3 regions of the Geodermatophilus sp. URMC 60 genome follow, and region 1 is predicted to be linked to each of the others. Evidence: predicted binding sites of a transcription regulator. Region 1 holds the regulator's gene; each other region holds the start of a gene.
What was found. The regulator LexA, encoded in region 1, represses DNA repair genes until DNA is damaged. The targets are predictions, from matches to a motif close to TCGAACANNTGTTCGA.
Positions count from the first base shown of each region.

Region 2: the regulator LexA is predicted to act here: its motif matches at 5,314-5,329, upstream of dinB (DNA polymerase IV).
Region 3: the regulator LexA is predicted to act here: its motif matches at 4,804-4,819, upstream of ACWIX3_RS03265 (DUF222 domain-containing protein).

Region 1 is NZ_CP199958.1:4,796,639-4,803,836, reverse strand. It holds gene hflX (GTPase HflX) at 1-537, shown strand, start outside; gene ACWIX3_RS22610 (phosphatase PAP2 family protein) at 596-1,327, shown strand; gene ACWIX3_RS22605 (hypothetical protein) at 1,401-2,354, shown strand; gene lexA (transcriptional repressor LexA) at 2,399-3,190, opposite strand; gene ACWIX3_RS22595 (LysM peptidoglycan-binding domain-containing protein) at 3,466-4,137, shown strand; gene ACWIX3_RS22590 (hypothetical protein) at 4,265-4,936, shown strand; gene nrdR (transcriptional regulator NrdR) at 5,362-5,910, shown strand; gene ACWIX3_RS22580 (vitamin B12-dependent ribonucleotide reductase) at 6,021-7,198, shown strand, end outside.
Region 2 is NZ_CP199958.1:2,921,298-2,928,495, reverse strand. It holds gene ACWIX3_RS13965 (DUF58 domain-containing protein) at 1-472, shown strand, start outside; gene ACWIX3_RS13960 (transglutaminase-like domain-containing protein) at 469-2,862, shown strand; gene ACWIX3_RS13955 (hypothetical protein) at 2,985-3,338, opposite strand; gene ACWIX3_RS13950 (DUF3040 domain-containing protein) at 3,424-3,837, opposite strand; gene dinB (DNA polymerase IV) at 4,088-5,296, opposite strand; gene ACWIX3_RS13940 (BatC protein) at 5,513-5,815, shown strand; gene ACWIX3_RS13935 (cupin domain-containing protein) at 6,097-7,122, shown strand.
Region 3 is NZ_CP199958.1:661,241-668,438, forward strand. It holds gene ACWIX3_RS03245 (DUF427 domain-containing protein) at 1-340, shown strand, start outside; gene mftE (mycofactocin biosynthesis peptidyl-dipeptidase MftE) at 364-1,077, opposite strand; gene ACWIX3_RS03255 (mycofactocin system FadH/OYE family oxidoreductase 2) at 1,092-3,017, opposite strand; gene ACWIX3_RS03260 (YchJ family protein) at 3,071-3,448, shown strand; gene ACWIX3_RS03265 (DUF222 domain-containing protein) at 3,561-4,787, opposite strand; gene ACWIX3_RS03270 (pyridoxamine 5'-phosphate oxidase family protein) at 5,019-5,498, shown strand; gene ACWIX3_RS03275 (hypothetical protein) at 5,549-5,677, shown strand; gene ACWIX3_RS03280 (mycofactocin system FadH/OYE family oxidoreductase 1) at 5,688-7,198, opposite strand, start outside.

The sequences.
Region 1 (7,198 bases):
CCGGACGGCCGCGAGTACACGCTCACCGACACCGTCGGCTTCGTGCGACACCTGCCGCACCAGCTGGTCGACGCGTTCCGCTCCACGCTGGAGGAGGTGGCCGCCGCCGACCTGCTGCTGCACGTCGTCGACGGCTCCGACCCCGACCCGCTGGGGCAGATCGAGGCGGTGCGCGTCGTCCTCGGTGAGATCGACGCCGCGGCCGTCCCGGAGCTCATCGTCGTCAACAAGGTGGACGCGATGACCGAAGAGGACGTCCTCACCCTGCGCCGTGCCCTGCCGGGTGCGCTGTGGGTCTCGGCCCGCACGGGTGCAGGCATCGAGCAGCTGCGAGAGATCCTGGCCGCCCGGCTGCCGCACCCCGAGGTCGAGGTCGACGTGCTGGTGCCCTACGACCGCGGCGACCTGGTGGCCCGGGTGCACCGGGACGGCGAGGTGCTGAAGGAGACCCACGAGGCCGGGGGTACCCGGCTCAGCGCTCGGGTGGACGGCGCCCTCGCCGCCGCCCTCGAGGGGTTCGCGGCGCCCGTCAGCTGACACGCTCGCTCGATCGAGCGAGGTCACGATCAGGTCACGGCCCGGTACCGTGGCCGGCGTGACCAGCGGCGCGGTGCGGCGGCGTCCGGGGGCGACCCCGCTCGACGCCGCCGACACCGGCGTCCCCGTCGGCCGCCCGCCGCGGTGGCTCCTGGTGGTCGCCTTCGTGGTCACGGTCGCGGTGACCGTCGACCTGCTCGGCCGGGGCGTGCTCGAGCGGATGGACCTGAGGGTCTCCGAGGTGGTCAGCGCCTGGGACCTCAAGGACTCCGCCGCCTACTGGCCGGTGTGGGCGGTGACCCAACTGGGTGGGCGCGGCTTCATCCTCATCGTCCTGGCCGGGCTCGTCGGCTACCTCGGGTGGCGGTTCCGCACGGTGGTGCCGCTGCTGCGGGTGCTGCTCGCGCTGGTCCTGCTGACCCTCGTCGTCTACTCGTTCAAGTACGGCACGGGCCGGACGGCGCCGGCCTACCCCGGGTCGTTCTTCCACCGGGACGGTGCGTCCTACCCCTCGGGGCACGTCGCCAACGCGGTGCTCATGTGGGGAGTGGCACGCTGGCAGGTGGTCGAGTACCGCCTCGCGGCATGGGCGCAGCAGACGGCCCGGGCGTTGAGCGTCGCCGGCCCGGTGGCCACCGGGGTGGCCATGGTGTCCCTGGACTTCCACTGGGTCACCGACGCCGTGGTCGGGGCGGCCGTCGGCCTCCTGCTGCTGGGCGTGGTTCACCTACTGGACGCGGTCGTGGTGTCACGCTGGGTCGGTGCCCGAGCTGGCCGGTCCTCCGCGTAGCGGGGTCGGAGGGCGACGTCTGACGGCCGGGACCGGTCTCGCGCTGACGCTCGTCCTCGGCTCCGCCCTGCCGGTGTCCGCACAGCCGGCCGACCCGGCAGCACCGGGAACGCGCTGCCAGCTGACCGACCCCCGTCTGCCCGAGGTCTCCGGGCTGGTCGAGGTGGGCGACCGGATGCTGGCGCACAACGACGGCGGCGACTCGCTCGAGGTCTACGTGCTCGACGCGACGTGTGCCGTGGTCACCGTGCACTCCGCGCCGGTGGACCCCTACGACCCGGAGGACCTGGCGCTGGCCGTCGACGGAACGGTGTGGCTCGCGGACACCGGCGACAACAACGGGACCCGGACGACGGTGGCGCTGCTGGCCCTGCACGCCGACAGCAGCAGTTCCGTCTACCGGCTCGCCTACCCCGACGGTCCACGGGACGTCGAGGCACTGCTGCTCGCGCCCGACGGGACGCCCTACCTGGTGACCAAGGAGGTGCTCGGCGCCAGCGCGGTGTACCGGCCGGTGTCGGCCCTCGTGGAGGACGGCACCGTCGGCCTCACCCAGGTCGGCGGCGTGGACTTCGTGCTCACCGGGACGCCGGGTGGCCCGGTCGGTCGCGCTGGACAGCTCATGGTCACCGGCGGCGCGGTCTCGCCCGACGAGCGGTGGATCGCGCTGCGGACCTACACCGACGCCTACGTCTGGTCGCTGACCGGCTCCGACGTGGTGGGTGCGCTGGCGGGGGAGCCGCGCCGGGTCGCGCTGCCCGAGGCGGCCCAGGGCGAGGCGATCAGCTTCACAGGGGACTCCTCGGGCCTCGTCGTGGCGGGGGAGGGCCTGCCCAGCGACGTCACCGTGGTCCCGCTGCCGGCCGAGGCGGCTCCCCCGCCGGGGACGACGTCCGCGGAGGGCACGGTCTCCGGACTGCGCTCGGGCGGGCACGGGCCGCCGCCGGTCGCAGCCGCGGTCGCCGCGGCCGTCGTCGCCGGCCTGATCGTGTGGCTCGGCGGCGTGTTCGTCCGCCGGCGCGACTGAGAGGGCCGGCCGCCCGCGACCGTCGCCGCGCCGGCGGGACCGGGTCAGACCCGGCGAAGCACCGTGACGACGCGGCCGAGCACGGTGGCGTCGTCGCCGGGGATGGGCTCGTACGCGGGGTTGTGCGGCAGCAACCACACGTGCCCGTCACGCCGCTTGTAGGTCTTCACCGTCGCCTCGCCGTCGATCATGGCGGCGACGATCTCGCCGTTCTCCGCGGTCGGCTGCTGCCGCACGACCACCCAGTCGCCGTCGCAGATGGCCGCCTCGACCATCGAGTCACCGGTGACCTTGAGCATGAACAGCGTGCCCTCGCCCACCAGCTCGCGGGGGAGCGGGAAGACGTCCTCGACCGCCTGCTCGGCCAGCACCGGGCCACCGGCGGCGATCCGGCCGACGAGCGGGACGTAGGTGGGGACGGGGGTCTCCTCGGCGCCGGCGGGGGCGACCACCGTGGGCGCTGGGCCGCCCGGGGTGTCGCCGGGCAGGCGCACGTCGAGCGCGCGCGGGCGGTTCGGGTCGCGGCGCAGCCAGCCCTTCTTCTGCAGCACGCTGAGCTGGTGGGCCACCGATGAGGCCGACGACAGTCCGACTGCCTCGCCGATCTCACGCACCGAGGGCGGGTAGCCGCGCCGCTCGATCGAGTCGCGGATCACCTCGAGGACGCGCCGCTGCCGCTGGGTGAGCCCGTCGCCGGCCTCGCCCCGGTCGGGGAAGGTGCGCACCGATGCCGCCTCGGCCGCCTCCGGTGGGGCGGTCCGGCTGCCCGACGCGCGACGCGACGAGCCGCCTCTGCCCCGGACACCGCTGCCCGACGTCCCCCTGGTGCCCGCCACGTCTCCTCCTCGCCGGCCGTGCCGCCACGGCCCCGTCGTCCTGCGCCCGCCCGGGGAGCCGGACGGGCCGGCCCCGGCCCCGCCGACGCCCTCGCGGCGACGGCGGACGGGTGCTGATCGGGACGGTAGCGCCTCGGCGGCGGTAGTTCAAACGTGTGTTCGAAACGAGGTGCGGTGTCGTGTCGACCCCGTCGGCGGGATGCGGTAGACATCGGACATGCGTTCGATCGAACGTGCGTTCGATCGGTGCCCGGGTCGACGGAGGAGGAGTGGTCATGGCGAGCGTGCGGCAGGCCGTGCTTGAGTTCGACGCCGCGGTGCAGGTCCCGTGGCGACCGTTGCTCGTGTCGCCGGACGGCGGCCGCGGAGCCGGAGCCGACCGGGCGGCGCGGACCGCGGTCCCGTCCGGGCGTGCCGCGCGGATGCTGGCCGCGCCGGGCCTGGCCGGGACCGGACTCCGCGTCGCCGGCCACCTGCGGCCGGTCCCCGACCGCCCGGCGGGCCCGGAGTCGCGGGCCGCGGAGCCGGTGGGGCCGCTCCGGGGCGCGGGCCGGGCCCCGGCGCGCCGGGAGCCGAGTGGCCCTCCTACCCCGTCGCGGGCGGTGCCGGCACGCGCGGTGCGCGGCGGCTGCGCCTCTCCGGGACGCGCCGCGTCCCCCCGGCTGCGCCTGACCCGTCGGGGGCGCCGGCTGGTGCTCGCCCTGGTGCTCGGCGGCGCCGTCGCGCTCGGCTCGGTGGTCGCGCCCCTCGGCGGCGGAGGCGACAGCGGGCTGCGGCTGGCCGGCGAGAGGAGTGTCGTCGTGGAGCCGGGCGACACGGTGTGGTCGATCGCGGGAGAGGTCGCCGGCACCGACCATGACGTGCGCACGGTGGTCGACGCCATCGAGGAGCTCAACGACCTCGAGGGCTCGGTCGTGGTCCCCGGTCAGGTTCTGGAGCTGCCCTGACCGGCACGGCCGGGTCGTCCGGTCAGGGCTCGGTCGAGGAGCGACAAGGGGCGGCGCCGATGTTCGTCAACCCCTCGTGCCGAGTCGCTGACGCTCGGTGGCAGGTGATCGATCTACGGTCGGGTCCGTGTCAGCGATCTCAGGCAGCCGGGCCGCCGTCTTCACGCAGCAGTCGCAGAACTGCGAGGTGTTCGTCGACGGCGCCTGGTGGCCGGGCTCGCTGCTGGGGTGGCGTCACGACGGTGAGGGCGCGTGCCGGATGTGGGTGCGGGTGACCGTGGCCGGCGTCGACCGCGAGACCTGGACCGATCTGGCCGAGGTGCGCCTGCCCGAGGCCCGGCCGGCGCCGGCGCTGGGCCCCGACGGCGGCGTCGACCCCTTCGCGGGCCTCGGCGAGAAACTGCTGCCCGGAGCCTCGGCCGCTCCGCTGCTGTCGCTGAGCGAGGCCGCCGCCCGTGAGCAGCGGGTGGCCGGCGTCGTCCCCGGCTCGGCTCCGGCCGCCGGACGCCGTCGCCGCCGTCACGGTGGCGACGTGACCGCCGAGCAGCCCGCCGTCCACGGCCCGTCCGCCGGCCGGCACCGCGCCGGGCGTCACCGGGCGTCCGACGGCGCAGTGCAGCCGGAGGAGACGCGGGACGCGGAGCCGAGTGACGCGGAGCCGAGTGACGCGGAGCCGAGTGACGCGACGGTGCTCATGCCGCGTGCCACCGAGGCCGACTGCCTGACCCGCCCGCTGCGCCTCGGCGACCGCGTGGCCCGTCCTCGGCTCCCGCGACCCGGTGGGGCACTCCGCGCCTGACGCCGGTCGTCCCTGCGCCTCCACATGCGCACCCCGTCCTCCTGCGGAGCGCCGGCCGCTGCCGGCTGCCCGCTACACCCGACCGACGTGTCGCGCGACCGCTGCGGCGCGTTCCCGGCGTGTCGCCGGGACGGCTGTGACGACTGAGCGCGGGTGGTCACGAAGTCGTCTCGACGGACGACGCGCCTTGCGTTCCGGCTTGCAGATCTAGTGGAGGCGGACCTAGGGTTCCCCTACATCTAGTAGTTGCACCGTTGTGAGTCCGTCCACAGGCCGGTCCTCAGGTCCTCCCCACGACGTCCACCGGATGTCCCCAGGGAGGTCCACAGCCGGCCTCCCGGCCCGTCGCTCCGACCGCTCGCGCAGTCGCCGTGGCGTCCGGGCGGACGAGCACCGGAGCGCGTCACGAGGGGAGGGGATCTGCCGTGCGCTGCCCCTTCTGCCACAACCCGGACAGCCGCGTCATCGACTCGCGCGAGGCCGACGAGGGGGCGACCACCCGCCGCCGCCGGTCGTGCCCCGCGTGCGGGCGGCGCTTCACCACGGTGGAGGAGGCCGTCCTCGCCGTCGTCAAGCGCAGCGGCGTGAGCGAGCCGTTCAACCGCAGCAAGGTGGTGGCCGGCGTCCGCCGCGCCTGCCAGGGGCGGCCGGTCGACGAGGACCAGCTGCAGCAGCTCGCCCAGCAGGTCGAGGACGCCATCCGGGCCACGGGCGCGGCGGAGGTGCCCAGCCACGAGGTGGGGCTGGCCATCCTCCGGCCGCTGCGGGAGCTGGACGAGGTCGCCTACCTGCGCTTCGCCAGCGTCTACCGCGCCTTCACCTCGGTCGAGGACTTCGAGAAGGAGATCACCGAGCTGCGGGCCCGGCACATCGCCGCCGGTACCCCGCCACTGCCTGGCATGCAGGACCCGCCGGTCCGCCGGCGGGGTGGGGGGCGCGGCCAGGCCGCCTCCGACGCCAGCCCCGGTCGATGACGCCCGCCGCTGTCGCCAGAACCGTCAGCACCACCCGCTAGACAGAGTGCGGCTCTTCCCCAGCCGCCGCAATGCCCTCGAAACAGGGCCCACAACACAGGGAGAGCTCCGTGACCGAGACCGAGGATCGCTTGTCGGGCCGCACGCGTCGCGCCGCCAAGGCGCCGACCAGGGGAAAGGGCCTGAAGGTCAAGCGCGTCTTCACCACCGCCGGGGTGCACCCGTACGACGAGGTGACCTGGGAGCGTCGTGACGTCGTCATGACCAACTGGCGGGACGGCTCGATCAACTTCGAGCAGCGCGGCGTGGAGTTCCCCGCCGAGTGGAGCATCAACGCCACCAACATCGTCACCACGAAGTACTTCCGCGGCGCCGTCGGCACCCCGCAGCGCGAGACCAGCCTGCGCCAGCTCATCGACCGGGTCGTGCTGACCTACGGGGCGGCCGGCCGCGAGCACGGCTACTTCGCCAGCGAGGGCGACGCGGAGATCTTCGAGCACGAGCTGACCTGGATGCTGCTGCACCAGTACTTCAGCTTCAACAGCCCCGTGTGGTTCAACGTCGGCACGAGCGCTCCGCAGCAGGTCAGCGCCTGCTTCATCCTCGCCGTCGACGACACGATGGACTCGATCCTCAACTGGTACCGGGAGGAGGGGCTGATCTTCAAGGGCGGCTCCGGCGCCGGCCTGAACCTCTCCCGCATCCGCTCCTCCAAGGAGCTGCTCTCCTCCGGCGGCACCGCCTCGGGCCCGGTCAGCTTCATGCGCGGCGCCGACGCCTCCGCCGGCACCATCAAGTCCGGTGGCGCGACCCGCCGCGCGGCCAAGATGGTCGTCCTCGACATCGACCACCCCGACATCGAGGAGTTCATCGAGACCAAGGCGCGCGAGGAGGACAAGATCCGCGCGCTGCGCGATGCCGGGTACGACATGGACCTCGGCGGCAAGGACATCACCAGCGTCCAGTACCAGAACGCCAACAACTCCGTCCGGGTCTCCGACGAGTTCATGCGCGCGGTCGAGGACGGCACGGAGTTCGGGCTGCGCGCCCGCCTCGACGGCACGGTGATCGAGACCGTCGACGCCAAGGACCTGTTCCGCAAGGTGACCCAGGCCGCCTGGGAGTGCGCCGACCCGGGCATCCAGTACGACGACACGATCAACGACTGGCACACCAACCCCGAGACCGGGCGGATCAACGCGTCCAACCCCTGCTCGGAGTACATGAGCCTGGACAACAGCTCGTGCAACCTGGCGTCGCTGAACCTCATGAAGTTCCTCAAGGACGA
Region 2 (7,198 bases), 1.9 Mb from region 1:
CACGCTGCGGGTCGTCACCGAGGGCGCCGAGCTGACCGGCGCCCACTCCGGCGCGGGGCTCGGCCTGGAGGAGCTGCTCGACCGGCTCGCCGGGGTGGCGCCGTCCCGGCTGGCGGGCCTGGGCCCCGGCGTGGAGCTGCTGGCCCGCGCGGCCGGCGAGGGGCCGGTGGTCGCGCTGCTCGGGGCGATCGGTCCGGACGAGGCCACCGAGCTCGTGCGGGTGCGCTCGGGGCCGGCCGCCGACCTCGCCGTGCTGGCCGACATCGGCAGCTGGGCCGAGGCCGAGGGCGCCCGCCGCCGGCGGCCGGTCGGCGCGGCGGCCCGCGCGGAGCTGACCCGGCAGCAGGAGGCGGCGGCGGATCTGCTGCGCGCCGGCGGCTGGCAGGTGGCCGTCGCGGGAGCCGGCGACACGGTGGCCGACGTGTGGGCCCAGCTGGCGCGGCCCGGCGTCCTGCAGGCCGGCGTCCGGTGACCGGCGACACCGCGCGTGCCCTGCTGCACGACGCCGGGACGACCCTGGCCGCGGCGCTCGCCACCGCCCTGAGCACCCTGGCGCTGGTGCCGGTCTTCACCGACGGCGACTGGCGACCGCCCGTGCTCGCGGCCGTCGTCGCCGTCGCCGCGGGGGGCCTGCTGCTGCGCGTGGCCGGTGCCGCGCTGGCCGACCGGCTGGCCCCGGACGGCACGGCCCCCGGCTGGTGGACCGCACTGGTGGCCCTCGCCGTGCCGCTCGGCCAGCTGGTCGTGCTGGCCTGCGTGCTGACCGCGCTGTTCGCCCCGGCCTCGGCATGGGGCGGCTGGCTGCCCACCAGAGCCAGCCTCGGGGACCTCGGCGAGGTGATGGCCGACGGCACGGTGGAGCTGGCCGAGCAGAGCACGCCCGCGCTGCCCCTGACCGGGCTGGTCACGCTGACCACGCTGCTGGCCGGACTGGTCGCCGTCGCCGTGGACCTCGTGGCCGTCGGCGCGCGGCAGCCGGCGCTGGCCGGGCTGGGGCTGCTGGTCCTGTTCTGCGTGCCGGTGAGCACGGTGACCGGGTCGATCGGCGTGCTGCCGGTGGCCGCGCCGGCCGCTGGGTTGGCACTGCTGCTCTTCGCCGACCAGCACCGGCGGCTGGGCCGGCGCTCGCCGGAGGGACGGCGTCCGCTGCTGGGCGCCGGGACGCTGACCGCTGTCCGGACGGGGGTGGCGGCCGTGGTGCTCGGGCTGGTGGTCGGCGCCGTCGTCCCCACGTGGGCCGAGGGCACCTTCTCCGGCGGCTTCGGCCGCGGCGGGGGCGGTGGCTCGACCGGGACCGCCCTGGATCCGGCCGCGGCGCTGCAGGGCCAGCTGACCCTCGACGAGCCGGTCGACCTGCTGCGGCTCAACGCCTCGGTCCCCGACCCCGGGTACCTGCGGGTCGTCGCGCTGGAGGTCTACGACGCCGCGGAGGGCTGGACGCTCGGGAACCTCGACGGGGAGACCGGTGTCGCGGACGAGACGGACCTGGCCACCCTCCCCGGGCGGCGCGGGGGCCGCCCGGTCGACGCGCTGCTGACCGCCCTCGGGCACGAGGACCGCTTCCTCCCGGTGCTGTACGCGCCGCAGTCGGTCAACGTGGCCGAACCCGACCGCTGGCGCTTCGACCCGGGCACCGGCACGGTGTTCGGCCGCGACGTGTCCACGGCCGGGCAGACCTGGTCGGTCGCGGCGGTCGAACCGCGTCCCACCGCCGAGGATCTGGACGCGGCCGGGTCGCTGCCGCCGGAGCTGCCCCTCGTGCAGCGCTACACCGCCCTGCCCGACCTCGACCCGAGCGTCGACGAGCTGATCGCCTCGCTGACCGCCGCGGCGGAGACCCCCTACGAGCGGGTGCAGGCCGTCTACGGGCACTTCACCGACCCGGCCAACGGCTACGAGTACTCGCTGTCCACCGCGCCGGGCACCAGCGGGGACGACCTGGCGGACTTCCTCCGGCTGCGACAGGGCTACTGCGAGCAGTACGCGGGGGCGATGGCGGCGCTGGTCCGGGCGGCCGGCGTCCCGGCGCGGGTGGTCCTCGGCTACACCCCCGGGACCGTGCAGCCCGACGGCAGCCGGCTGATCACCAGCGACGACGCGCACTCCTGGGTCGAGGTCTACTTCGACGACCTGGGCTGGGTCCCCTACGACCCGACCCCGATCGACACCGACCGCGCCGTCGAGCTGCCGTGGGCCCCCCGCCCTCAGGACCTGGAGGTGGACCCGCGCACCGACCCGACCACCGCTCCCCTGCCCGCGCCGACGGCCCCGGCGCCGCGGGACCAGCCGGCGCCCCAGGACGCGCCGCTGCCCCAGGCCGTGCCGCAGCAGGCCGACTCGTGGGTGCCGACCGCCCTGCGCACCGCGGGCGTCGTCCTCGCCGTGGTCGCGCTGGCCGCGGCGCCGGCCGGGCTGCGGGTGCTGCAGCGCCGCCGGCGGCTGGCCACCGGCAGCCCGGCGGCGCTGTGGGACGAACTCGCCGCCACGGCGTCGGACCTCGGCCGGAGCGCCGACCCGGCCCGGACCCCGCGGCAGGTGGCGGAGGCACTGGCCGGGGCGGCCGAGCCCGGCGGCGGCGCGCACCGGCACGGCCGGCGTCCGGACGCGGGGTCCCGGGTGGCCGCGGCGGTCGCACGGCTGGCCCGGGCCGAGGAGGCGGCCAGCTACGCCCGCCCCGGCAGCGTCCCCGCCGTCGGCCCGGAGCTGCGCGCCGACCTCGCCACCGCCCGCCGCGGACTGCTCGCCGCGGCCCCGCGGGGCGCCCGGCTGCGCGCGCTGCTCTGGCCGCCGTCGTTGCTGGCGGGGCTGAGCGCGGCCCTGGCCCGGCCGCGGTGGGGCCGCCGGACGGCGCTGCGCGGCTGAAGCAGGACCCCGTCCCGGCCCCGTCCAGAGGCTCGCCGTCGGCCCCGTCCGGGGTCCCGCCCCGAGCGGGCGAGGGGTGGGGAGGACGGGGTCCTCCCACGGGGAGGAGGTCGGGACCTCCCTCAGGCCGGGCGGTCGACCTGGAGGCGCAGCAGCCGCTCGGTCAACTCGACCAGCGGCACGGTGAGGGTGAACCGGCCGCCCTCGGACTGCAGCCCGGCCGCGCCGACCCCGGCGGCCGCCCACTCCGGGATGGCGTCGAGCAGTGCCTCGACGTCGAGGAACACCGGCCCCTCACCGGGCTCGGCGTCGGACAGCGACTCCACCTCGGCCCGGTCCGCCGTCGTCCACAGCGGGACGACGTCGTGTCCGTCGCCGTCCGTCCACGGGGCCACGCCGTCCTCGTCGCCCCAGGCCCACAGGCCGCCGGCAGCGGCCAGGTCGTCCCAGACGGCGGTCGTGTCGGAGTCGGTCACGGTGCCTCCTGCGGGGTGTTCGGGGCCGGGAACGACGACAGCCGCCGTCCGGGCGGGACGGCGGCTGTCGTGCGGAGCTTGCGGGCTACTGGTCGTAGCGGCGGCGGAAGCGCTCCTCGAGCCGGTTCTTCAGCGGCTGCCGGCGGGCCTTGCCGCCGCCGCGCCCGCGACCGCTCCGGCCGGGGGCCGCCCCGCCGGACGGGGCACCGGGGGCGGCCTCGACCACCCCGGTGGCCGAGCGGTAGTTCAGGACGGTGAGGGCGAGCCCGCCGAATGCGACCAGGAAGCCGAGGGCACCCAGGGGCACCGACGGGATCACCGCGCCGCCGATGAGCGCTGCCATGCCCACCACGAACAGCAGGACGCCCAGCTGCAGTTTGCGACGCGCCTTGCCGCGGCGGTCACCGGAGCGGACCGACGAGGCGAACTTCGGATCGTCATCGACGAGGGCGCGCTCGATCTGCTCCAGCAGACGCTGCTCGTGCTCGGAGAGCGGCACGTCGACCTCCACGTGGGCCAAAGCCAAAACCCGACGGCGGTGCCCGCCGTCGGTGACACCGAGGATACGAGCCCTCCGCAGGGTGCGAAAGGCGAGCCGCGCCGGGCTCGCCGTGATCACCCCGGTGGGTGGCCCAAGGCCTCGGCGGGGAGACGAACGGGGTGCGGCCGGAGTTCCCGCCACCCGGTCGGGTGCGACCTCGCCGAGTGCGTCCCCCACCCGGCGCCGCCAGGCTGCCGACGGCCGCGGTTCACCGGGTGCGCTGTCCGTCGCGGTGCAGCAGCGTCGCCGGGCGGACGGCGCCGGCGCCGAACCGGCGGGCGGCGCGGTCGGCGGCCAGCTCGGCCTCGCGGCGGCCGCGCTCCCGGGCGCCGAGCTCCAGCTGGCGCGGCGTCTCGCCGGCCGGCACCAGGCGCTCGGCGCGCACGCCGACCAGCCGGATGCGGGCACGGTCCAGCCCGAGGGCGTCGAAGAGGGCGCGGGCGGTGTCGTACAGCTCCTGCCCGACATCGGTGGGGACGTCGAGGGTGCGACTGCGGGTGATCGTGGCGAAATCGGCGAAGCGGACCTTGATCGTCACCGTGCGGGCCAGCCAGCCGCCCGAGCGCAGCCGGCCCGCCGTCCGCTCGGACAGCCGCAGCAGCTCCCGGTGGATCACCGCCGGGTCGTCGACGTCGGTGCCGAAGGTCTCCTCGTGCCCGGTCGACTTCTCCGGCTCGTCGGGCACCACCCGGCGGGAGTCGCGCCCCCAGGACAGCTCGTGCAGGTGCGCGCCGGCCGCGGGGCCCACCGCCCGCTGCAGCGTGCGCACCGGCACGTGCGCGAGGTCGCCGACGGTGCGCAGCCCCAGCCGCAGCAGCACCTCCTCGGTCTTGGCACCCACCCCCCACAGCGCGCCGACCGGCAGCGGGTGCAGGAACTCCATGACCTCCGCCGGCCGGACGACCAGCAGCCCGTCGGGCTTGGCCGCGGTGGAGGCGAGCTTGGCGACGAACTTGGTGCCGGCCACGCCGATCGAGCAGGTGATGCCCTGCTCGTCGAAGACGCGGGCGCGCAGGTACTCGCCGATCTCGGCGGCGTCGCCCAGCCGCCGTCCGGCGCCGGACACGTCCAGGAAGGCCTCGTCCAGGCTCAGCGGCTCGACCAGCGGGGTGATCGAGCGGAACAACGCCATGACCGCGCGGGACACCTCGACGTAGAGCGCCATGTCCCCGGGTAGCACCGTCGCCGTCGGGCACAGCCGCAGCGCGCGGGAGGTCGGCATCGCTGCGTGCACCCCGTAGCGGCGCGCCTCGTACGTCGCCGAGGTGACCACCCCGCGGTTGCCCGCCCCGCCGACGATCACCGGCGTCCCGGCCAGCTCCGGCCGGCGGCGCACCTCGACGCTGGCGAAGAACGCGTCCATGTCGACGTGCAGCACGGTGCAGCCCGCGGCACGGGACGACGACCCCGACGACACCCGATCCCTCCCCGTGCTCGAACGCGTGTTCGAGCGACGAGGGGACGCTAACGCCCGCGGCACCCGGGTGGCACCTCGACGCGGCGCCGTGACCGAGACGTTGTCCACCACCCGTCACCGCTGGTCGAGGCGGTGGTGTGAGAGCAGGATGAGGGAGGTACAGCACCCCCGCAGGGTCGCCGGCCGGCGGCCCGCACCCGACGTGATGGGAGACCCATGGCTCTCGACGACGACGACATGACCAGCACCGAGGGCCACGGCCCGGCCGACGGCGGCGCCGCCGGTGGCGGTTCCGACGGTGGCGCGGACGGCGGCGCCGACAGCGGCGCCGGCCACGGCCCGGCCGACGGCGGCGCCGCCGGTGGCGGGTCGGACGGCGGAGCCGACGGCGGTGCCGATGGCGGTGCGGACGGCGGAGCCGATGGCGGTGCCGACGGCGGTGCCGACGGCGGTGCCGACGGCGGTGCGGACGGCGGAGCCGATGGTGGTGCGGACGGCGGAGCGGACGGTTCCGCCTGACCGAGGACCACGCCGCGCAGGGCCGGCCGGACACCCGGCCGGCCCTGCGTCGGTGCACCGCTGTCGACCCGCGGGTCTTCGCCGAGGAGTACTGGGCCCGCCGGCCGCTGCTGACCCGCGCCGAGGAAACCGGCGGCTCCTTCGACGACCTGCTCGACCTCGCCGCGGTCGACGAGCTGCTGTCCCGCCGCGGGCTGCGCACCCCGTTCCTGCGGATCGCCAAGGACGGCGCGGTCGTCGACCCCAAGCGCTTCACGACCTCGGGGGGCGCCGGCGCCGAGGTGGCCGACCAGGTCTCCTCCGACGCGGTGCTGCGGCTGTTCGCCGACGGCAGCACCGTCGTCCTGCAGGGGCTGCACCGGCTCTGGCCGCCGCTGATCGAGTTCGCCGACCAGCTGGCCGCCGACCTCGGTCACCCGACGCAGGTCAACGCCTACGTCACCCCGCCGTCCTCGCGCGGGTTCTCCCCCCACTACGACGTCCACGACGTGTTCGTGCTGCAGGTGGCCGGCGAGAAGCACTGGCGCATCCACGAGCCGGTGCTGACCGACCCGCTGCGCACCCAGCCGTGGAACGACCGGGCCGCCGCGGTGGCCGCCGCCGCCGAGCGCGAGCCGGTGATCGACGCGGTGCTGCGCCCCGGTGACGCCCTCTACCTGCCCCGCGGCTACCTGCACTCGGCGACCGCGCTGGGCGCGATCAGCGCGCACCTGACCGTGGGGATCCACTCGGTCACCCGCTGGGCGGCCGCGGAGTCCGCCCTCGACCTGGTCCGCGTGCTGGCCGCCGAGGACGCCGAGCTGCGCCGCTCGCTGCCGCTGGGTGTGGACCTCGCCGACCCGGCCGCGGTGGCCGACGACGTCGCGACGGTCGTGTCCGCGCTGAAGGGCTGGCTGGACCGCGTCGACCCCGCCGAGGTCGCCGACCGGCTGCGGTCCCGGACCTGGGCGCAGGTCCGCCCGGAGCCGGTGGCCCCGCTGGCCCAGGCGACCGCGGCCGCCGCCCTCTCCCCCGACACCGTGCTGACGCTGCGCCGCCGGCTGCGCTGCCGGCTGCGCGAGGCCGCCGACGGGCGGGTGACGTTGATCGCCGGACGGCGCTCGCTGGAGCTGCCCGCGGAGACCCGGCCGGCGGTGGCCGGGCTGCTGGCCGCAGGCGAGCTGAAGGTCGCCGACCTGCCGGGGCTCGACGCCGCCGACCAGCTCACCCTGGCCCGCCGGCTGGTGACCGAGTCCATCGCCACCGTCCCCGGGGCGACCGCGGAGCACCATGGGGGGCGTGAGCGCGCGCCCGGGAACGGATCGTGAGCCGGCCGGGTCTCGCCGCGTGACCGGGCTCGCGAGATCGCCCGTGTGCCCGGCATCGCCGCGCACGGCCCCACCG
Region 3 (7,198 bases), 1.2 Mb from region 1:
CGTCGAGCTCGACGGGGTCGTGCTGGCCGAGTCGTCGTCCCCGGTGCTGGTCTTCGAGACCGGCCTGCCCCCGCGGTCCTACCTGCCGCGCACGGCAGTCGACTTCACCCACCTGGTGCCCAGCTCGACGCGGACCGAGTGCCCGTACAAGGGCCGCACGAGCGCCTACTGGTCGGCGGAGACCGGCCGCGCCGTCTACCCCGACATCGCCTGGTCCTACGACTTCCCGACCCGGGAGATGCTGCCCATCGCCGGGCTGGTGGCCTTCTACGACGAGAAGGTCGACCTCGTCGTGGACGGCCGGCGCCGGCCCCGGCCACGGACGCCTTTCCCGGGCTGAGCGCGGCAGGCCGTGGGGTCCCCTCAGCCGCGCAGCAGGCCGGCCGGGTCGACGTCCCAGGCGCGGACGGCGGCGGCCAGTCGCCCGGCCATCCCCGCGAGCAGGTCCGCGCCCTCCGCCGCCGACGCCCTCGCGGGGTCGCCGAGCACCCCGGTCGGGCTGACCGCGCGCACGCCCTCGGCGCGCAGCCGGGGCAGCAGCTCCGCGATCGGGGTGCGATCCCCCGCGACCGCCCGGTCCTCGCGGACCCCTGCTGGTTCCACGTGCAACATCAGCGAGGTCTCGGTGCGCCCGGCGTGCGCGTCGGCGCCCGCGACGCCGCACGGGAACCAGGCGACCTCACGCCCCTCGGTCCGCAGCTGCGCACCGGCCGTGCGCAGCGCGTCGAGGTTGCCGCCGTGGCCGTTGACCAGCACCAGCCGCCCGGCCCAGCGGCACGCCGAGCGGCCGTACTCGACGAGCAGCCCGGTCAGCGCCTCGGTGCCGATCGAGACGGTGCCGGGGAAGTCCTCGTGCTCGCCGCTGGCGCCGTAGGCGAGCGCGGGCGCGAGCAGGGCGCCGTCCAGGTCGTCGACGGCGGCCTCGGCGACGGCGCAGGCGACGGTCGTGTCGGTGGCCAGCGGCAGGTGGTGGCCGTGCTGCTCGACGGCGCCGAGCGGCACCAGCAGCAGCGGGCGCTCGGGCAGGTCGGGCCAGGTGGCGCCGGCGAGCCGGGTCCCCGGGGCGGCGTCGGTCACCCGGCCGAGGCTAGTCAGACCGCCAGCCCGACCCGGTACCCGTCCAGGGTCGCTGCGCCGGCCTTCCGCGGGGCGAGGCAGTCGCCGACGCGGTGGACGTCCAGGCCGCTGTCGCGCAGCGCGGCCCACAGCTCGCCGTCGGCCCGCGGAGGCACGGCGACCACCACCCCGTCGACGGTGCGCTCCTCGACCGCGCCGGTCGGGTGGTGCAGCAGCCGCACGGTGCGGCCGTCGACGGCGGTGACCAGCCGCTCCGTCGTCCGCCGGATGCCCAGCGCCGCCGCCCGCCGCTCCCAGCCGGGGCGGTCGAGGGTGAGGCCGAGGTCCTGGCCGACGACCATCGCCGCGGTCACCACCTCGACCCTGCATCCCCGCCCGGCGAGCAGCTCGGCCACCGACGCAGCCGCGGCGGTGCCGAGGTCGTCGACGACCAGGACGTCGCCGGAGGGGTCGGCCGCGCCGGTGAGCACGTCGCGGACGTCGACCACCCGGTCGCCGTCCCCGGCCCAGTCCGGCCGCACCGGGCGGGCACCGGTGGCGAGGACGACGACGTCGGGGGCCTCTGCCCGCACGGCCTCGGCGGTGGCCCGCACACCGGTGCGCACCGCGACCCCCGTCCGGGCGCACTCGGCAGCGAGGTCGTCCACCAGCGGGCGCAGCCCGTCCCGGCCGGGGGCGGACGCCGCGACCCGGATCGCGCCGCCGGTGCCGGTCGCCTGCTCCCAGACGGTGACCGCGTGCCCGCGAGCGGCGGCGGTGGCGGCGGCGCGCAGCCCGGCCGGTCCGCCGCCGACGACGAGCACCCGGCGGCGGCGCTCGGGCACCGGCAGCGGCGCCTCCCGGCCGGCCCGCGGGTTGGTCACGCAGCCCAGCGGCCGGTTCAGGCCCACCCGCCCGACGCACTCCTGGTTGCAGCCGAGGCAGCGGCGGATCTGGCCGTCCCGCCCGGTCAGCGCCTTGGCGGCGAACTCCGGGTCGGCGATCTGCGCGCGGACGGCGCCGACCAGGTCGCAGTCGCCGGCGGCCAGCGCGCGCTCGGCCTGACCGGGGGTGAGGATCCGGCCGACGCCGATCACCGGCACGTCCACCGCGGCGCGGACCGCCGCGGACAGGTACCGGGCGTAGCCGGGCGGCGTGCTCATCGGCGGGACGACGCGGTCGAGGGTCGCCGTCGCGACACCGACGGTGGTGCTCACGTAGTCGACCAGCCCGCGGTCGGCGAGCAGCCGTGCGGTGGCCACGGCCTCGCCGAGCGTCGTCCCGCCGTCGCCGCCCTCCTCGTCGGCCAGCCGGACGCCGAGGGCGCGGCCGGGGCCCAGTGCCTCGCGGACGGCGGTGAGCACCTCGACCAGGAAGCGGGCGCGGCGCTCGAGCGGGCCGCCGTAGCGGTCGGTGCGCCGGTTGGTGGCGCCGGAGAGGAACTGGCGCACCAGCGAGGACTGCGAGCCCTGGACCTCCACACCGTCGAAGCCGGCGGCGGCGCAGCGGGCGGCGACGTCGGCGTACCCGGCAACCAGGTGGGCCAGGTCGCCGGTGCTCGCCTCGCGCGGGACCTCGCGGAACAGCGGGTCGGGAACCGGGGACGGCGCGAGGACCGGGCTGCGGGTGTGCAGCGAGTCCGACTGCCCGCCGTTGTGGTTGACCTGGGCGAACACCGGCACGCCGTGCGCGTGGACGGCGGCGGCGACCCGCCGCATGCCCGGTGAGGCGTCGGGGTCGCAGCCGCGGACCAGCTTCTCGTAGGGCCGGTCGGCGGGGTCGGTCGAGCACTCCTCCGTGACGACCAGCCCGGCGCCGCCGGCCGCACGGGCCGCGTAGTAGGCGGCGTGCCGCTCGGTGAACCGGCCGTCGACCGCGTAGTTGGTCAGGTGGGCCGGGAACACCAGGCGGTTGGGCAGCGTCACCGGCCCGACCCGCAGCGGCACGGAGAGGTGTCGCACGTGTCTCCCTCCTGCGCCCGGGGCCGGCCCCCGGACGGTAGAGACTCGCAGGCATGGCTCCTCGACGTTGCCCCTGCGGGACCGGGCTTCCCTACGCCGAGTGCTGCGGGCGACTGCACGACGGCAGCGCGACGGCGGGGACCGCGGAGCAGCTGATGCGCTCGCGGTACAGCGCCTTCGCCGTCGGCGACCCGGCGTACCTGCTCGCCACGTGGCACCCCTCGACCCGGCCGCCGTCGCTGGAGCTCGACCCGACGGTGCGCTGGACCGGTCTCGACGTGCTCGCGACGACCGACGGGGGTCTGCTCGCCGCGGAGGGCACCGTGGAGTTCCGGGCCTGGTACCGGCACGAGGGCGAGACGGGCAGCCAGCACGAGGTCAGCCGGTTCGTCCGCGTGGACGGCCGCTGGGCCTACCTCGACGGCAGCTGACCCCGGCTCCTCTGCGCGCAGGCAGCCGGCAGCCGACCGGTGCCCGTGGGTGGGCGTCGGTCGATCGCCGGCTGTGTGATCGCCGGCTGTGTGACGGTGCGTGGGGTGTGGGTCAGGCTGCGGTGACCAGTGGTGGTCCGGTGCGTTGGGGTCCGGTCAGGATCTCGGTGCCGTCGGGGCGCCGGGTGCGCCACCGGCCGTCGGGTTGTCGCTCGACGGGGAACCCGTGGTGGACCTTGGTGTGGTGCCGTTCGCACAGCAGCGCGGCGTTGGCAAGGTCGGTGGCTCCGCCGTCGATCCAGGCCAGCAGGTGGTGCACGTCGCACCACTGCGTGGGGGCGGCGCAGCCGGTGAACACGCAGCCCCTGTCGCGGACCTCGGCGGCCCGCCGCACGTGCGCCGGGAACAGCCGCACGGTGCGGCCGTGCTCCAGCGGCACGCCGTCGGGGCCCATCACGATTCGGGTGACGGCCCCGTCGCAGGCCAGCCACCGCGCCCGCGCGGCGGAGATGGTTGCGCCGAACCCCAGCCGGGCGGCCCCGCGGCCGGTGCTCGGGTCGGCCAGGTCCTCGATGCCGACCGTGACGATGACCTGGGGCTTGTGGCCGCGCAGCGTCGGCAGGTCACCCGAGGCGAGGACGTTGTCGCACAGCTGCACCAGCGCGTCGGCCTGCTGCTGGGCCCGGGTGCGCTCGTCCCCAGCGCACCGGCCGGCCTGCACCACCGACTCCAGCGCCGCCCGCAGCCTCTCCCCACCCACGGCGTCGAGGTCGAACCGGCCGGTCACTGACCCGTCGGCGTGCCTGGCCAGCACCAGCCGCCGACCCTCGGTGGGGTCGGGCTCCGGCCCGTCCTCGTCGAGCCGGTGCAGGTAGTGGTGCACCGCCTGCGCGGTGTCCGCGTACGGCCGCTCGCAGGCCACGCCGGTCTGCACCGCGTCCACCACGGCCAGGTCGACGCCCTGCTCCGCAGCGGCCGTCAGGTGCTGAGCCTCGGCGACGCGGGCGATCACGCCGGCCTGCTCGCTGGTGACATGACCGGAGGCGAACGCCGCGGCGAGCGCGGGCAAGTGCGCCCGCGCCCGGCCGGTGCGCACCACCCGGGCGGCCTCCGCGGTCGACAGGTGGCCGTGCCCGCGCAGCCAGGAGGCCATGGTCGTGAGCCCGTCGACCTCCGCCGCGCCGGACACCTCGGCCTCGCGCACCGTGCGGGCCACCTCCGCGGCGATCCGGTTCTGCGCCACCAGCAGCGGCCGCAGCCGCTCCAGCAGCGCCGGGCCGAACAACAGCGTCAGGTCCTCGGCGGCCAGGGCGTCGAGCGCGGCCAGCAGCTGCTCCACGACATCTCCGGCCGATTCGATCGGGCGTTCGAAGTCTAGCCGATCCGGCAGCTGCAGACCACGCGTTCCCGCAGGTCGGACGCCCGTCCACAGATCCGGCAGCACCCTTGACGGCAGAGGTCCGGGCGACCCTGCGGACACGTCGTCGGCAGCGCGGCGGAGGTGTGTCAGCGCCCACCGCCGTGGGCAGGAGTCGTGCGACACCCGATCGCACACTCCCGAGAGGACGACATGAGCGCCGAGGACACCCGCAAGGTCGCCGAACTGCTCAAGGGCGAGAGGTTCGGCTTCCTGACCACCACGACGCCCGAGGGCAAGCTGACCAGCCGGCCGATGGCGCTGCAGGAGGTCGAGTTCGACGGCGACCTGTGGTTCTTCGCCGAGCAGAGCGCGCCGTGGCTGGGCCACATTTCGCACTCGCCGCAGGTGAACGTCGGCGCCGGCTCCGGCGGCAGCTGGGTCTCCCTGACCGGTGAGGCCGTCATCGTCAGCGACGTCGCCAAGAAGAAGGAGCTGTGGAACAGCGGTGTCGAGGCCTGGCTGCCGCAGGGCCCGGAGGACCCCTCGGTCGTGCTGGTCAAGGTCGACGGCGACTCCGCGGAGTACTGGGACAGCCCCGGCAACCGGCTGGCCACCGTGTTCAGCTTCGTGAAGGCCAAGGCCACCGGCGACAAGCCGGACACCGGCGAGCACAAGAAGGTCGACCTCTGACAGCCGGCACCCAGCCGGTGAGCACCGGGCCCTCAGCAGGCCGCGTCAGCGTGGACGGCGTCCCCTCTGGAGGTGCCCAGGTGCTCACCATCGCCGTCCTGCTCGCCTTCCTCGCCACGCTCACCGTGGCCGACCTGCTGCCGCACGGCCGTGCGGCGATGGTCCCCCTGCCGCGCTAGCCCTGCCGCGCTAGCCCAGCGGCGCGACGAGCAGCGTCCGCGCCGCGCGCCGTCCCTCGAGCACCGCCTCGAGCACGGTGCGCGGCGCGACGGCGTCCCCGGCGGCCAGCACCCCGGGCGGGACGTCCCCCGGCAGGCCGGGACCCGCATCGACGACGACGGCGCAGGGCACGGACCGCTCCTCCCCCGTCCACCGGTCGGCCAGGACCGCGACCCCGTCGCCGGCCGAGCGCAGCACGGACGACGTCTCCCGCCGCACCCCCGCCCGAGCCAGCCGCGCGTTGGCCGGCGCGAGGTCGCCGCCGAGCCGCTCGCCGACCACCGCGTCCGGAGTCACCACCGTGACCTCCCGGCCGGCTGCGGCGAGCAGCTCCGCGACCCCCACGCCGACCGGCCCGCCGACCGGGTCGTGCACCACCACCGGCCCGGGCGGCAGCTCCCCGCCGGCCAGCACGTCGGCGGCGCGCACACCCATCTGCCGGCGTGCGCCCGTCGCGACGACGTCCCCGGCCGCCGCGGCCGTCCCCAGCTCGATCCGCACTCCCAGCCGCGCCGCCTCCCCGGCCAGCCAGTCGGCGAGGTCGGCGAAGCGAGCCCGGCCGGGCAGCGCGGCGACCAGCCGCAGCGCGCCGCCGAGCCGGTCGGTGCGCTCCACCAGCCGGACCTCGGCTCCCGCGGACGCGAGCACCCGCGCGGCCTCCAGCCCGGCCGGCCCGCCGCCGACGACGGTCACCCGCCGCCCGGCGCCGTCCGGGAGGGCGTCCTCGCCGGACGGGTCGGCGACGCAGCTGACCAGCGGGTTGCGGACGTCGCGCACCTGGCAGGCCTGGTTGCACAGGGTGCACGGCCGCACCGGGACGCCGGCCCGCGCCTTGCGCACGAGGTCGGCGTCGGCGATCTGCGCGCGGGTCATCTCGACGGCGTCGGCTACACCGTCGTCCAGCGTCCGCTGCGCGGCGACGACGTCCACGACCGAGCCCTGCAGCACGACCGGCGTCCCGCCGGCGGCCGCCCGCACGGACCGGGTGAGGTCCGCGTTGAAGCCGGGCGGAGCGTGCCCGTCGGGCCGGTACGCCGACGGCGCCAGGCCGCTCCCGCGGACGACGACGAGCAGGTCCACCAGCGGAGCGAGCGCGCGGACGTGCCTGGCGGCCAGGTCCGGCGTGATCCCGGCCCAGGGCGCCTCCTCGTCGCAGCAGAGGCGCAGCGCCAGGACGCGCCCAGGCCCGAGTGCCGCGCGGACGGCGGCCAGCACGTCGCGCAGCAGCCGCAGCCGGTCGGTGCCGTACGCGTCGGTGCGGGAGTTGGTCAGGCCGGAGGCGAACTGCCGCAGCAGCGAGCGCGCGCCGGCGTCGACCTCCACGCCGTCGACGTCGGCGTCGACCGCGATCCGGGTGCCCGCCGCGAAGCCGGCGACCAGCGCGCCGACGTCCGCCTGCTCCATCGCGACGGGCACCTCGCGGGTGGCGACGTCGGGCACCGCGGACGGCGCCCACAGCGCGGTCTGCGCGTACCCCGGGC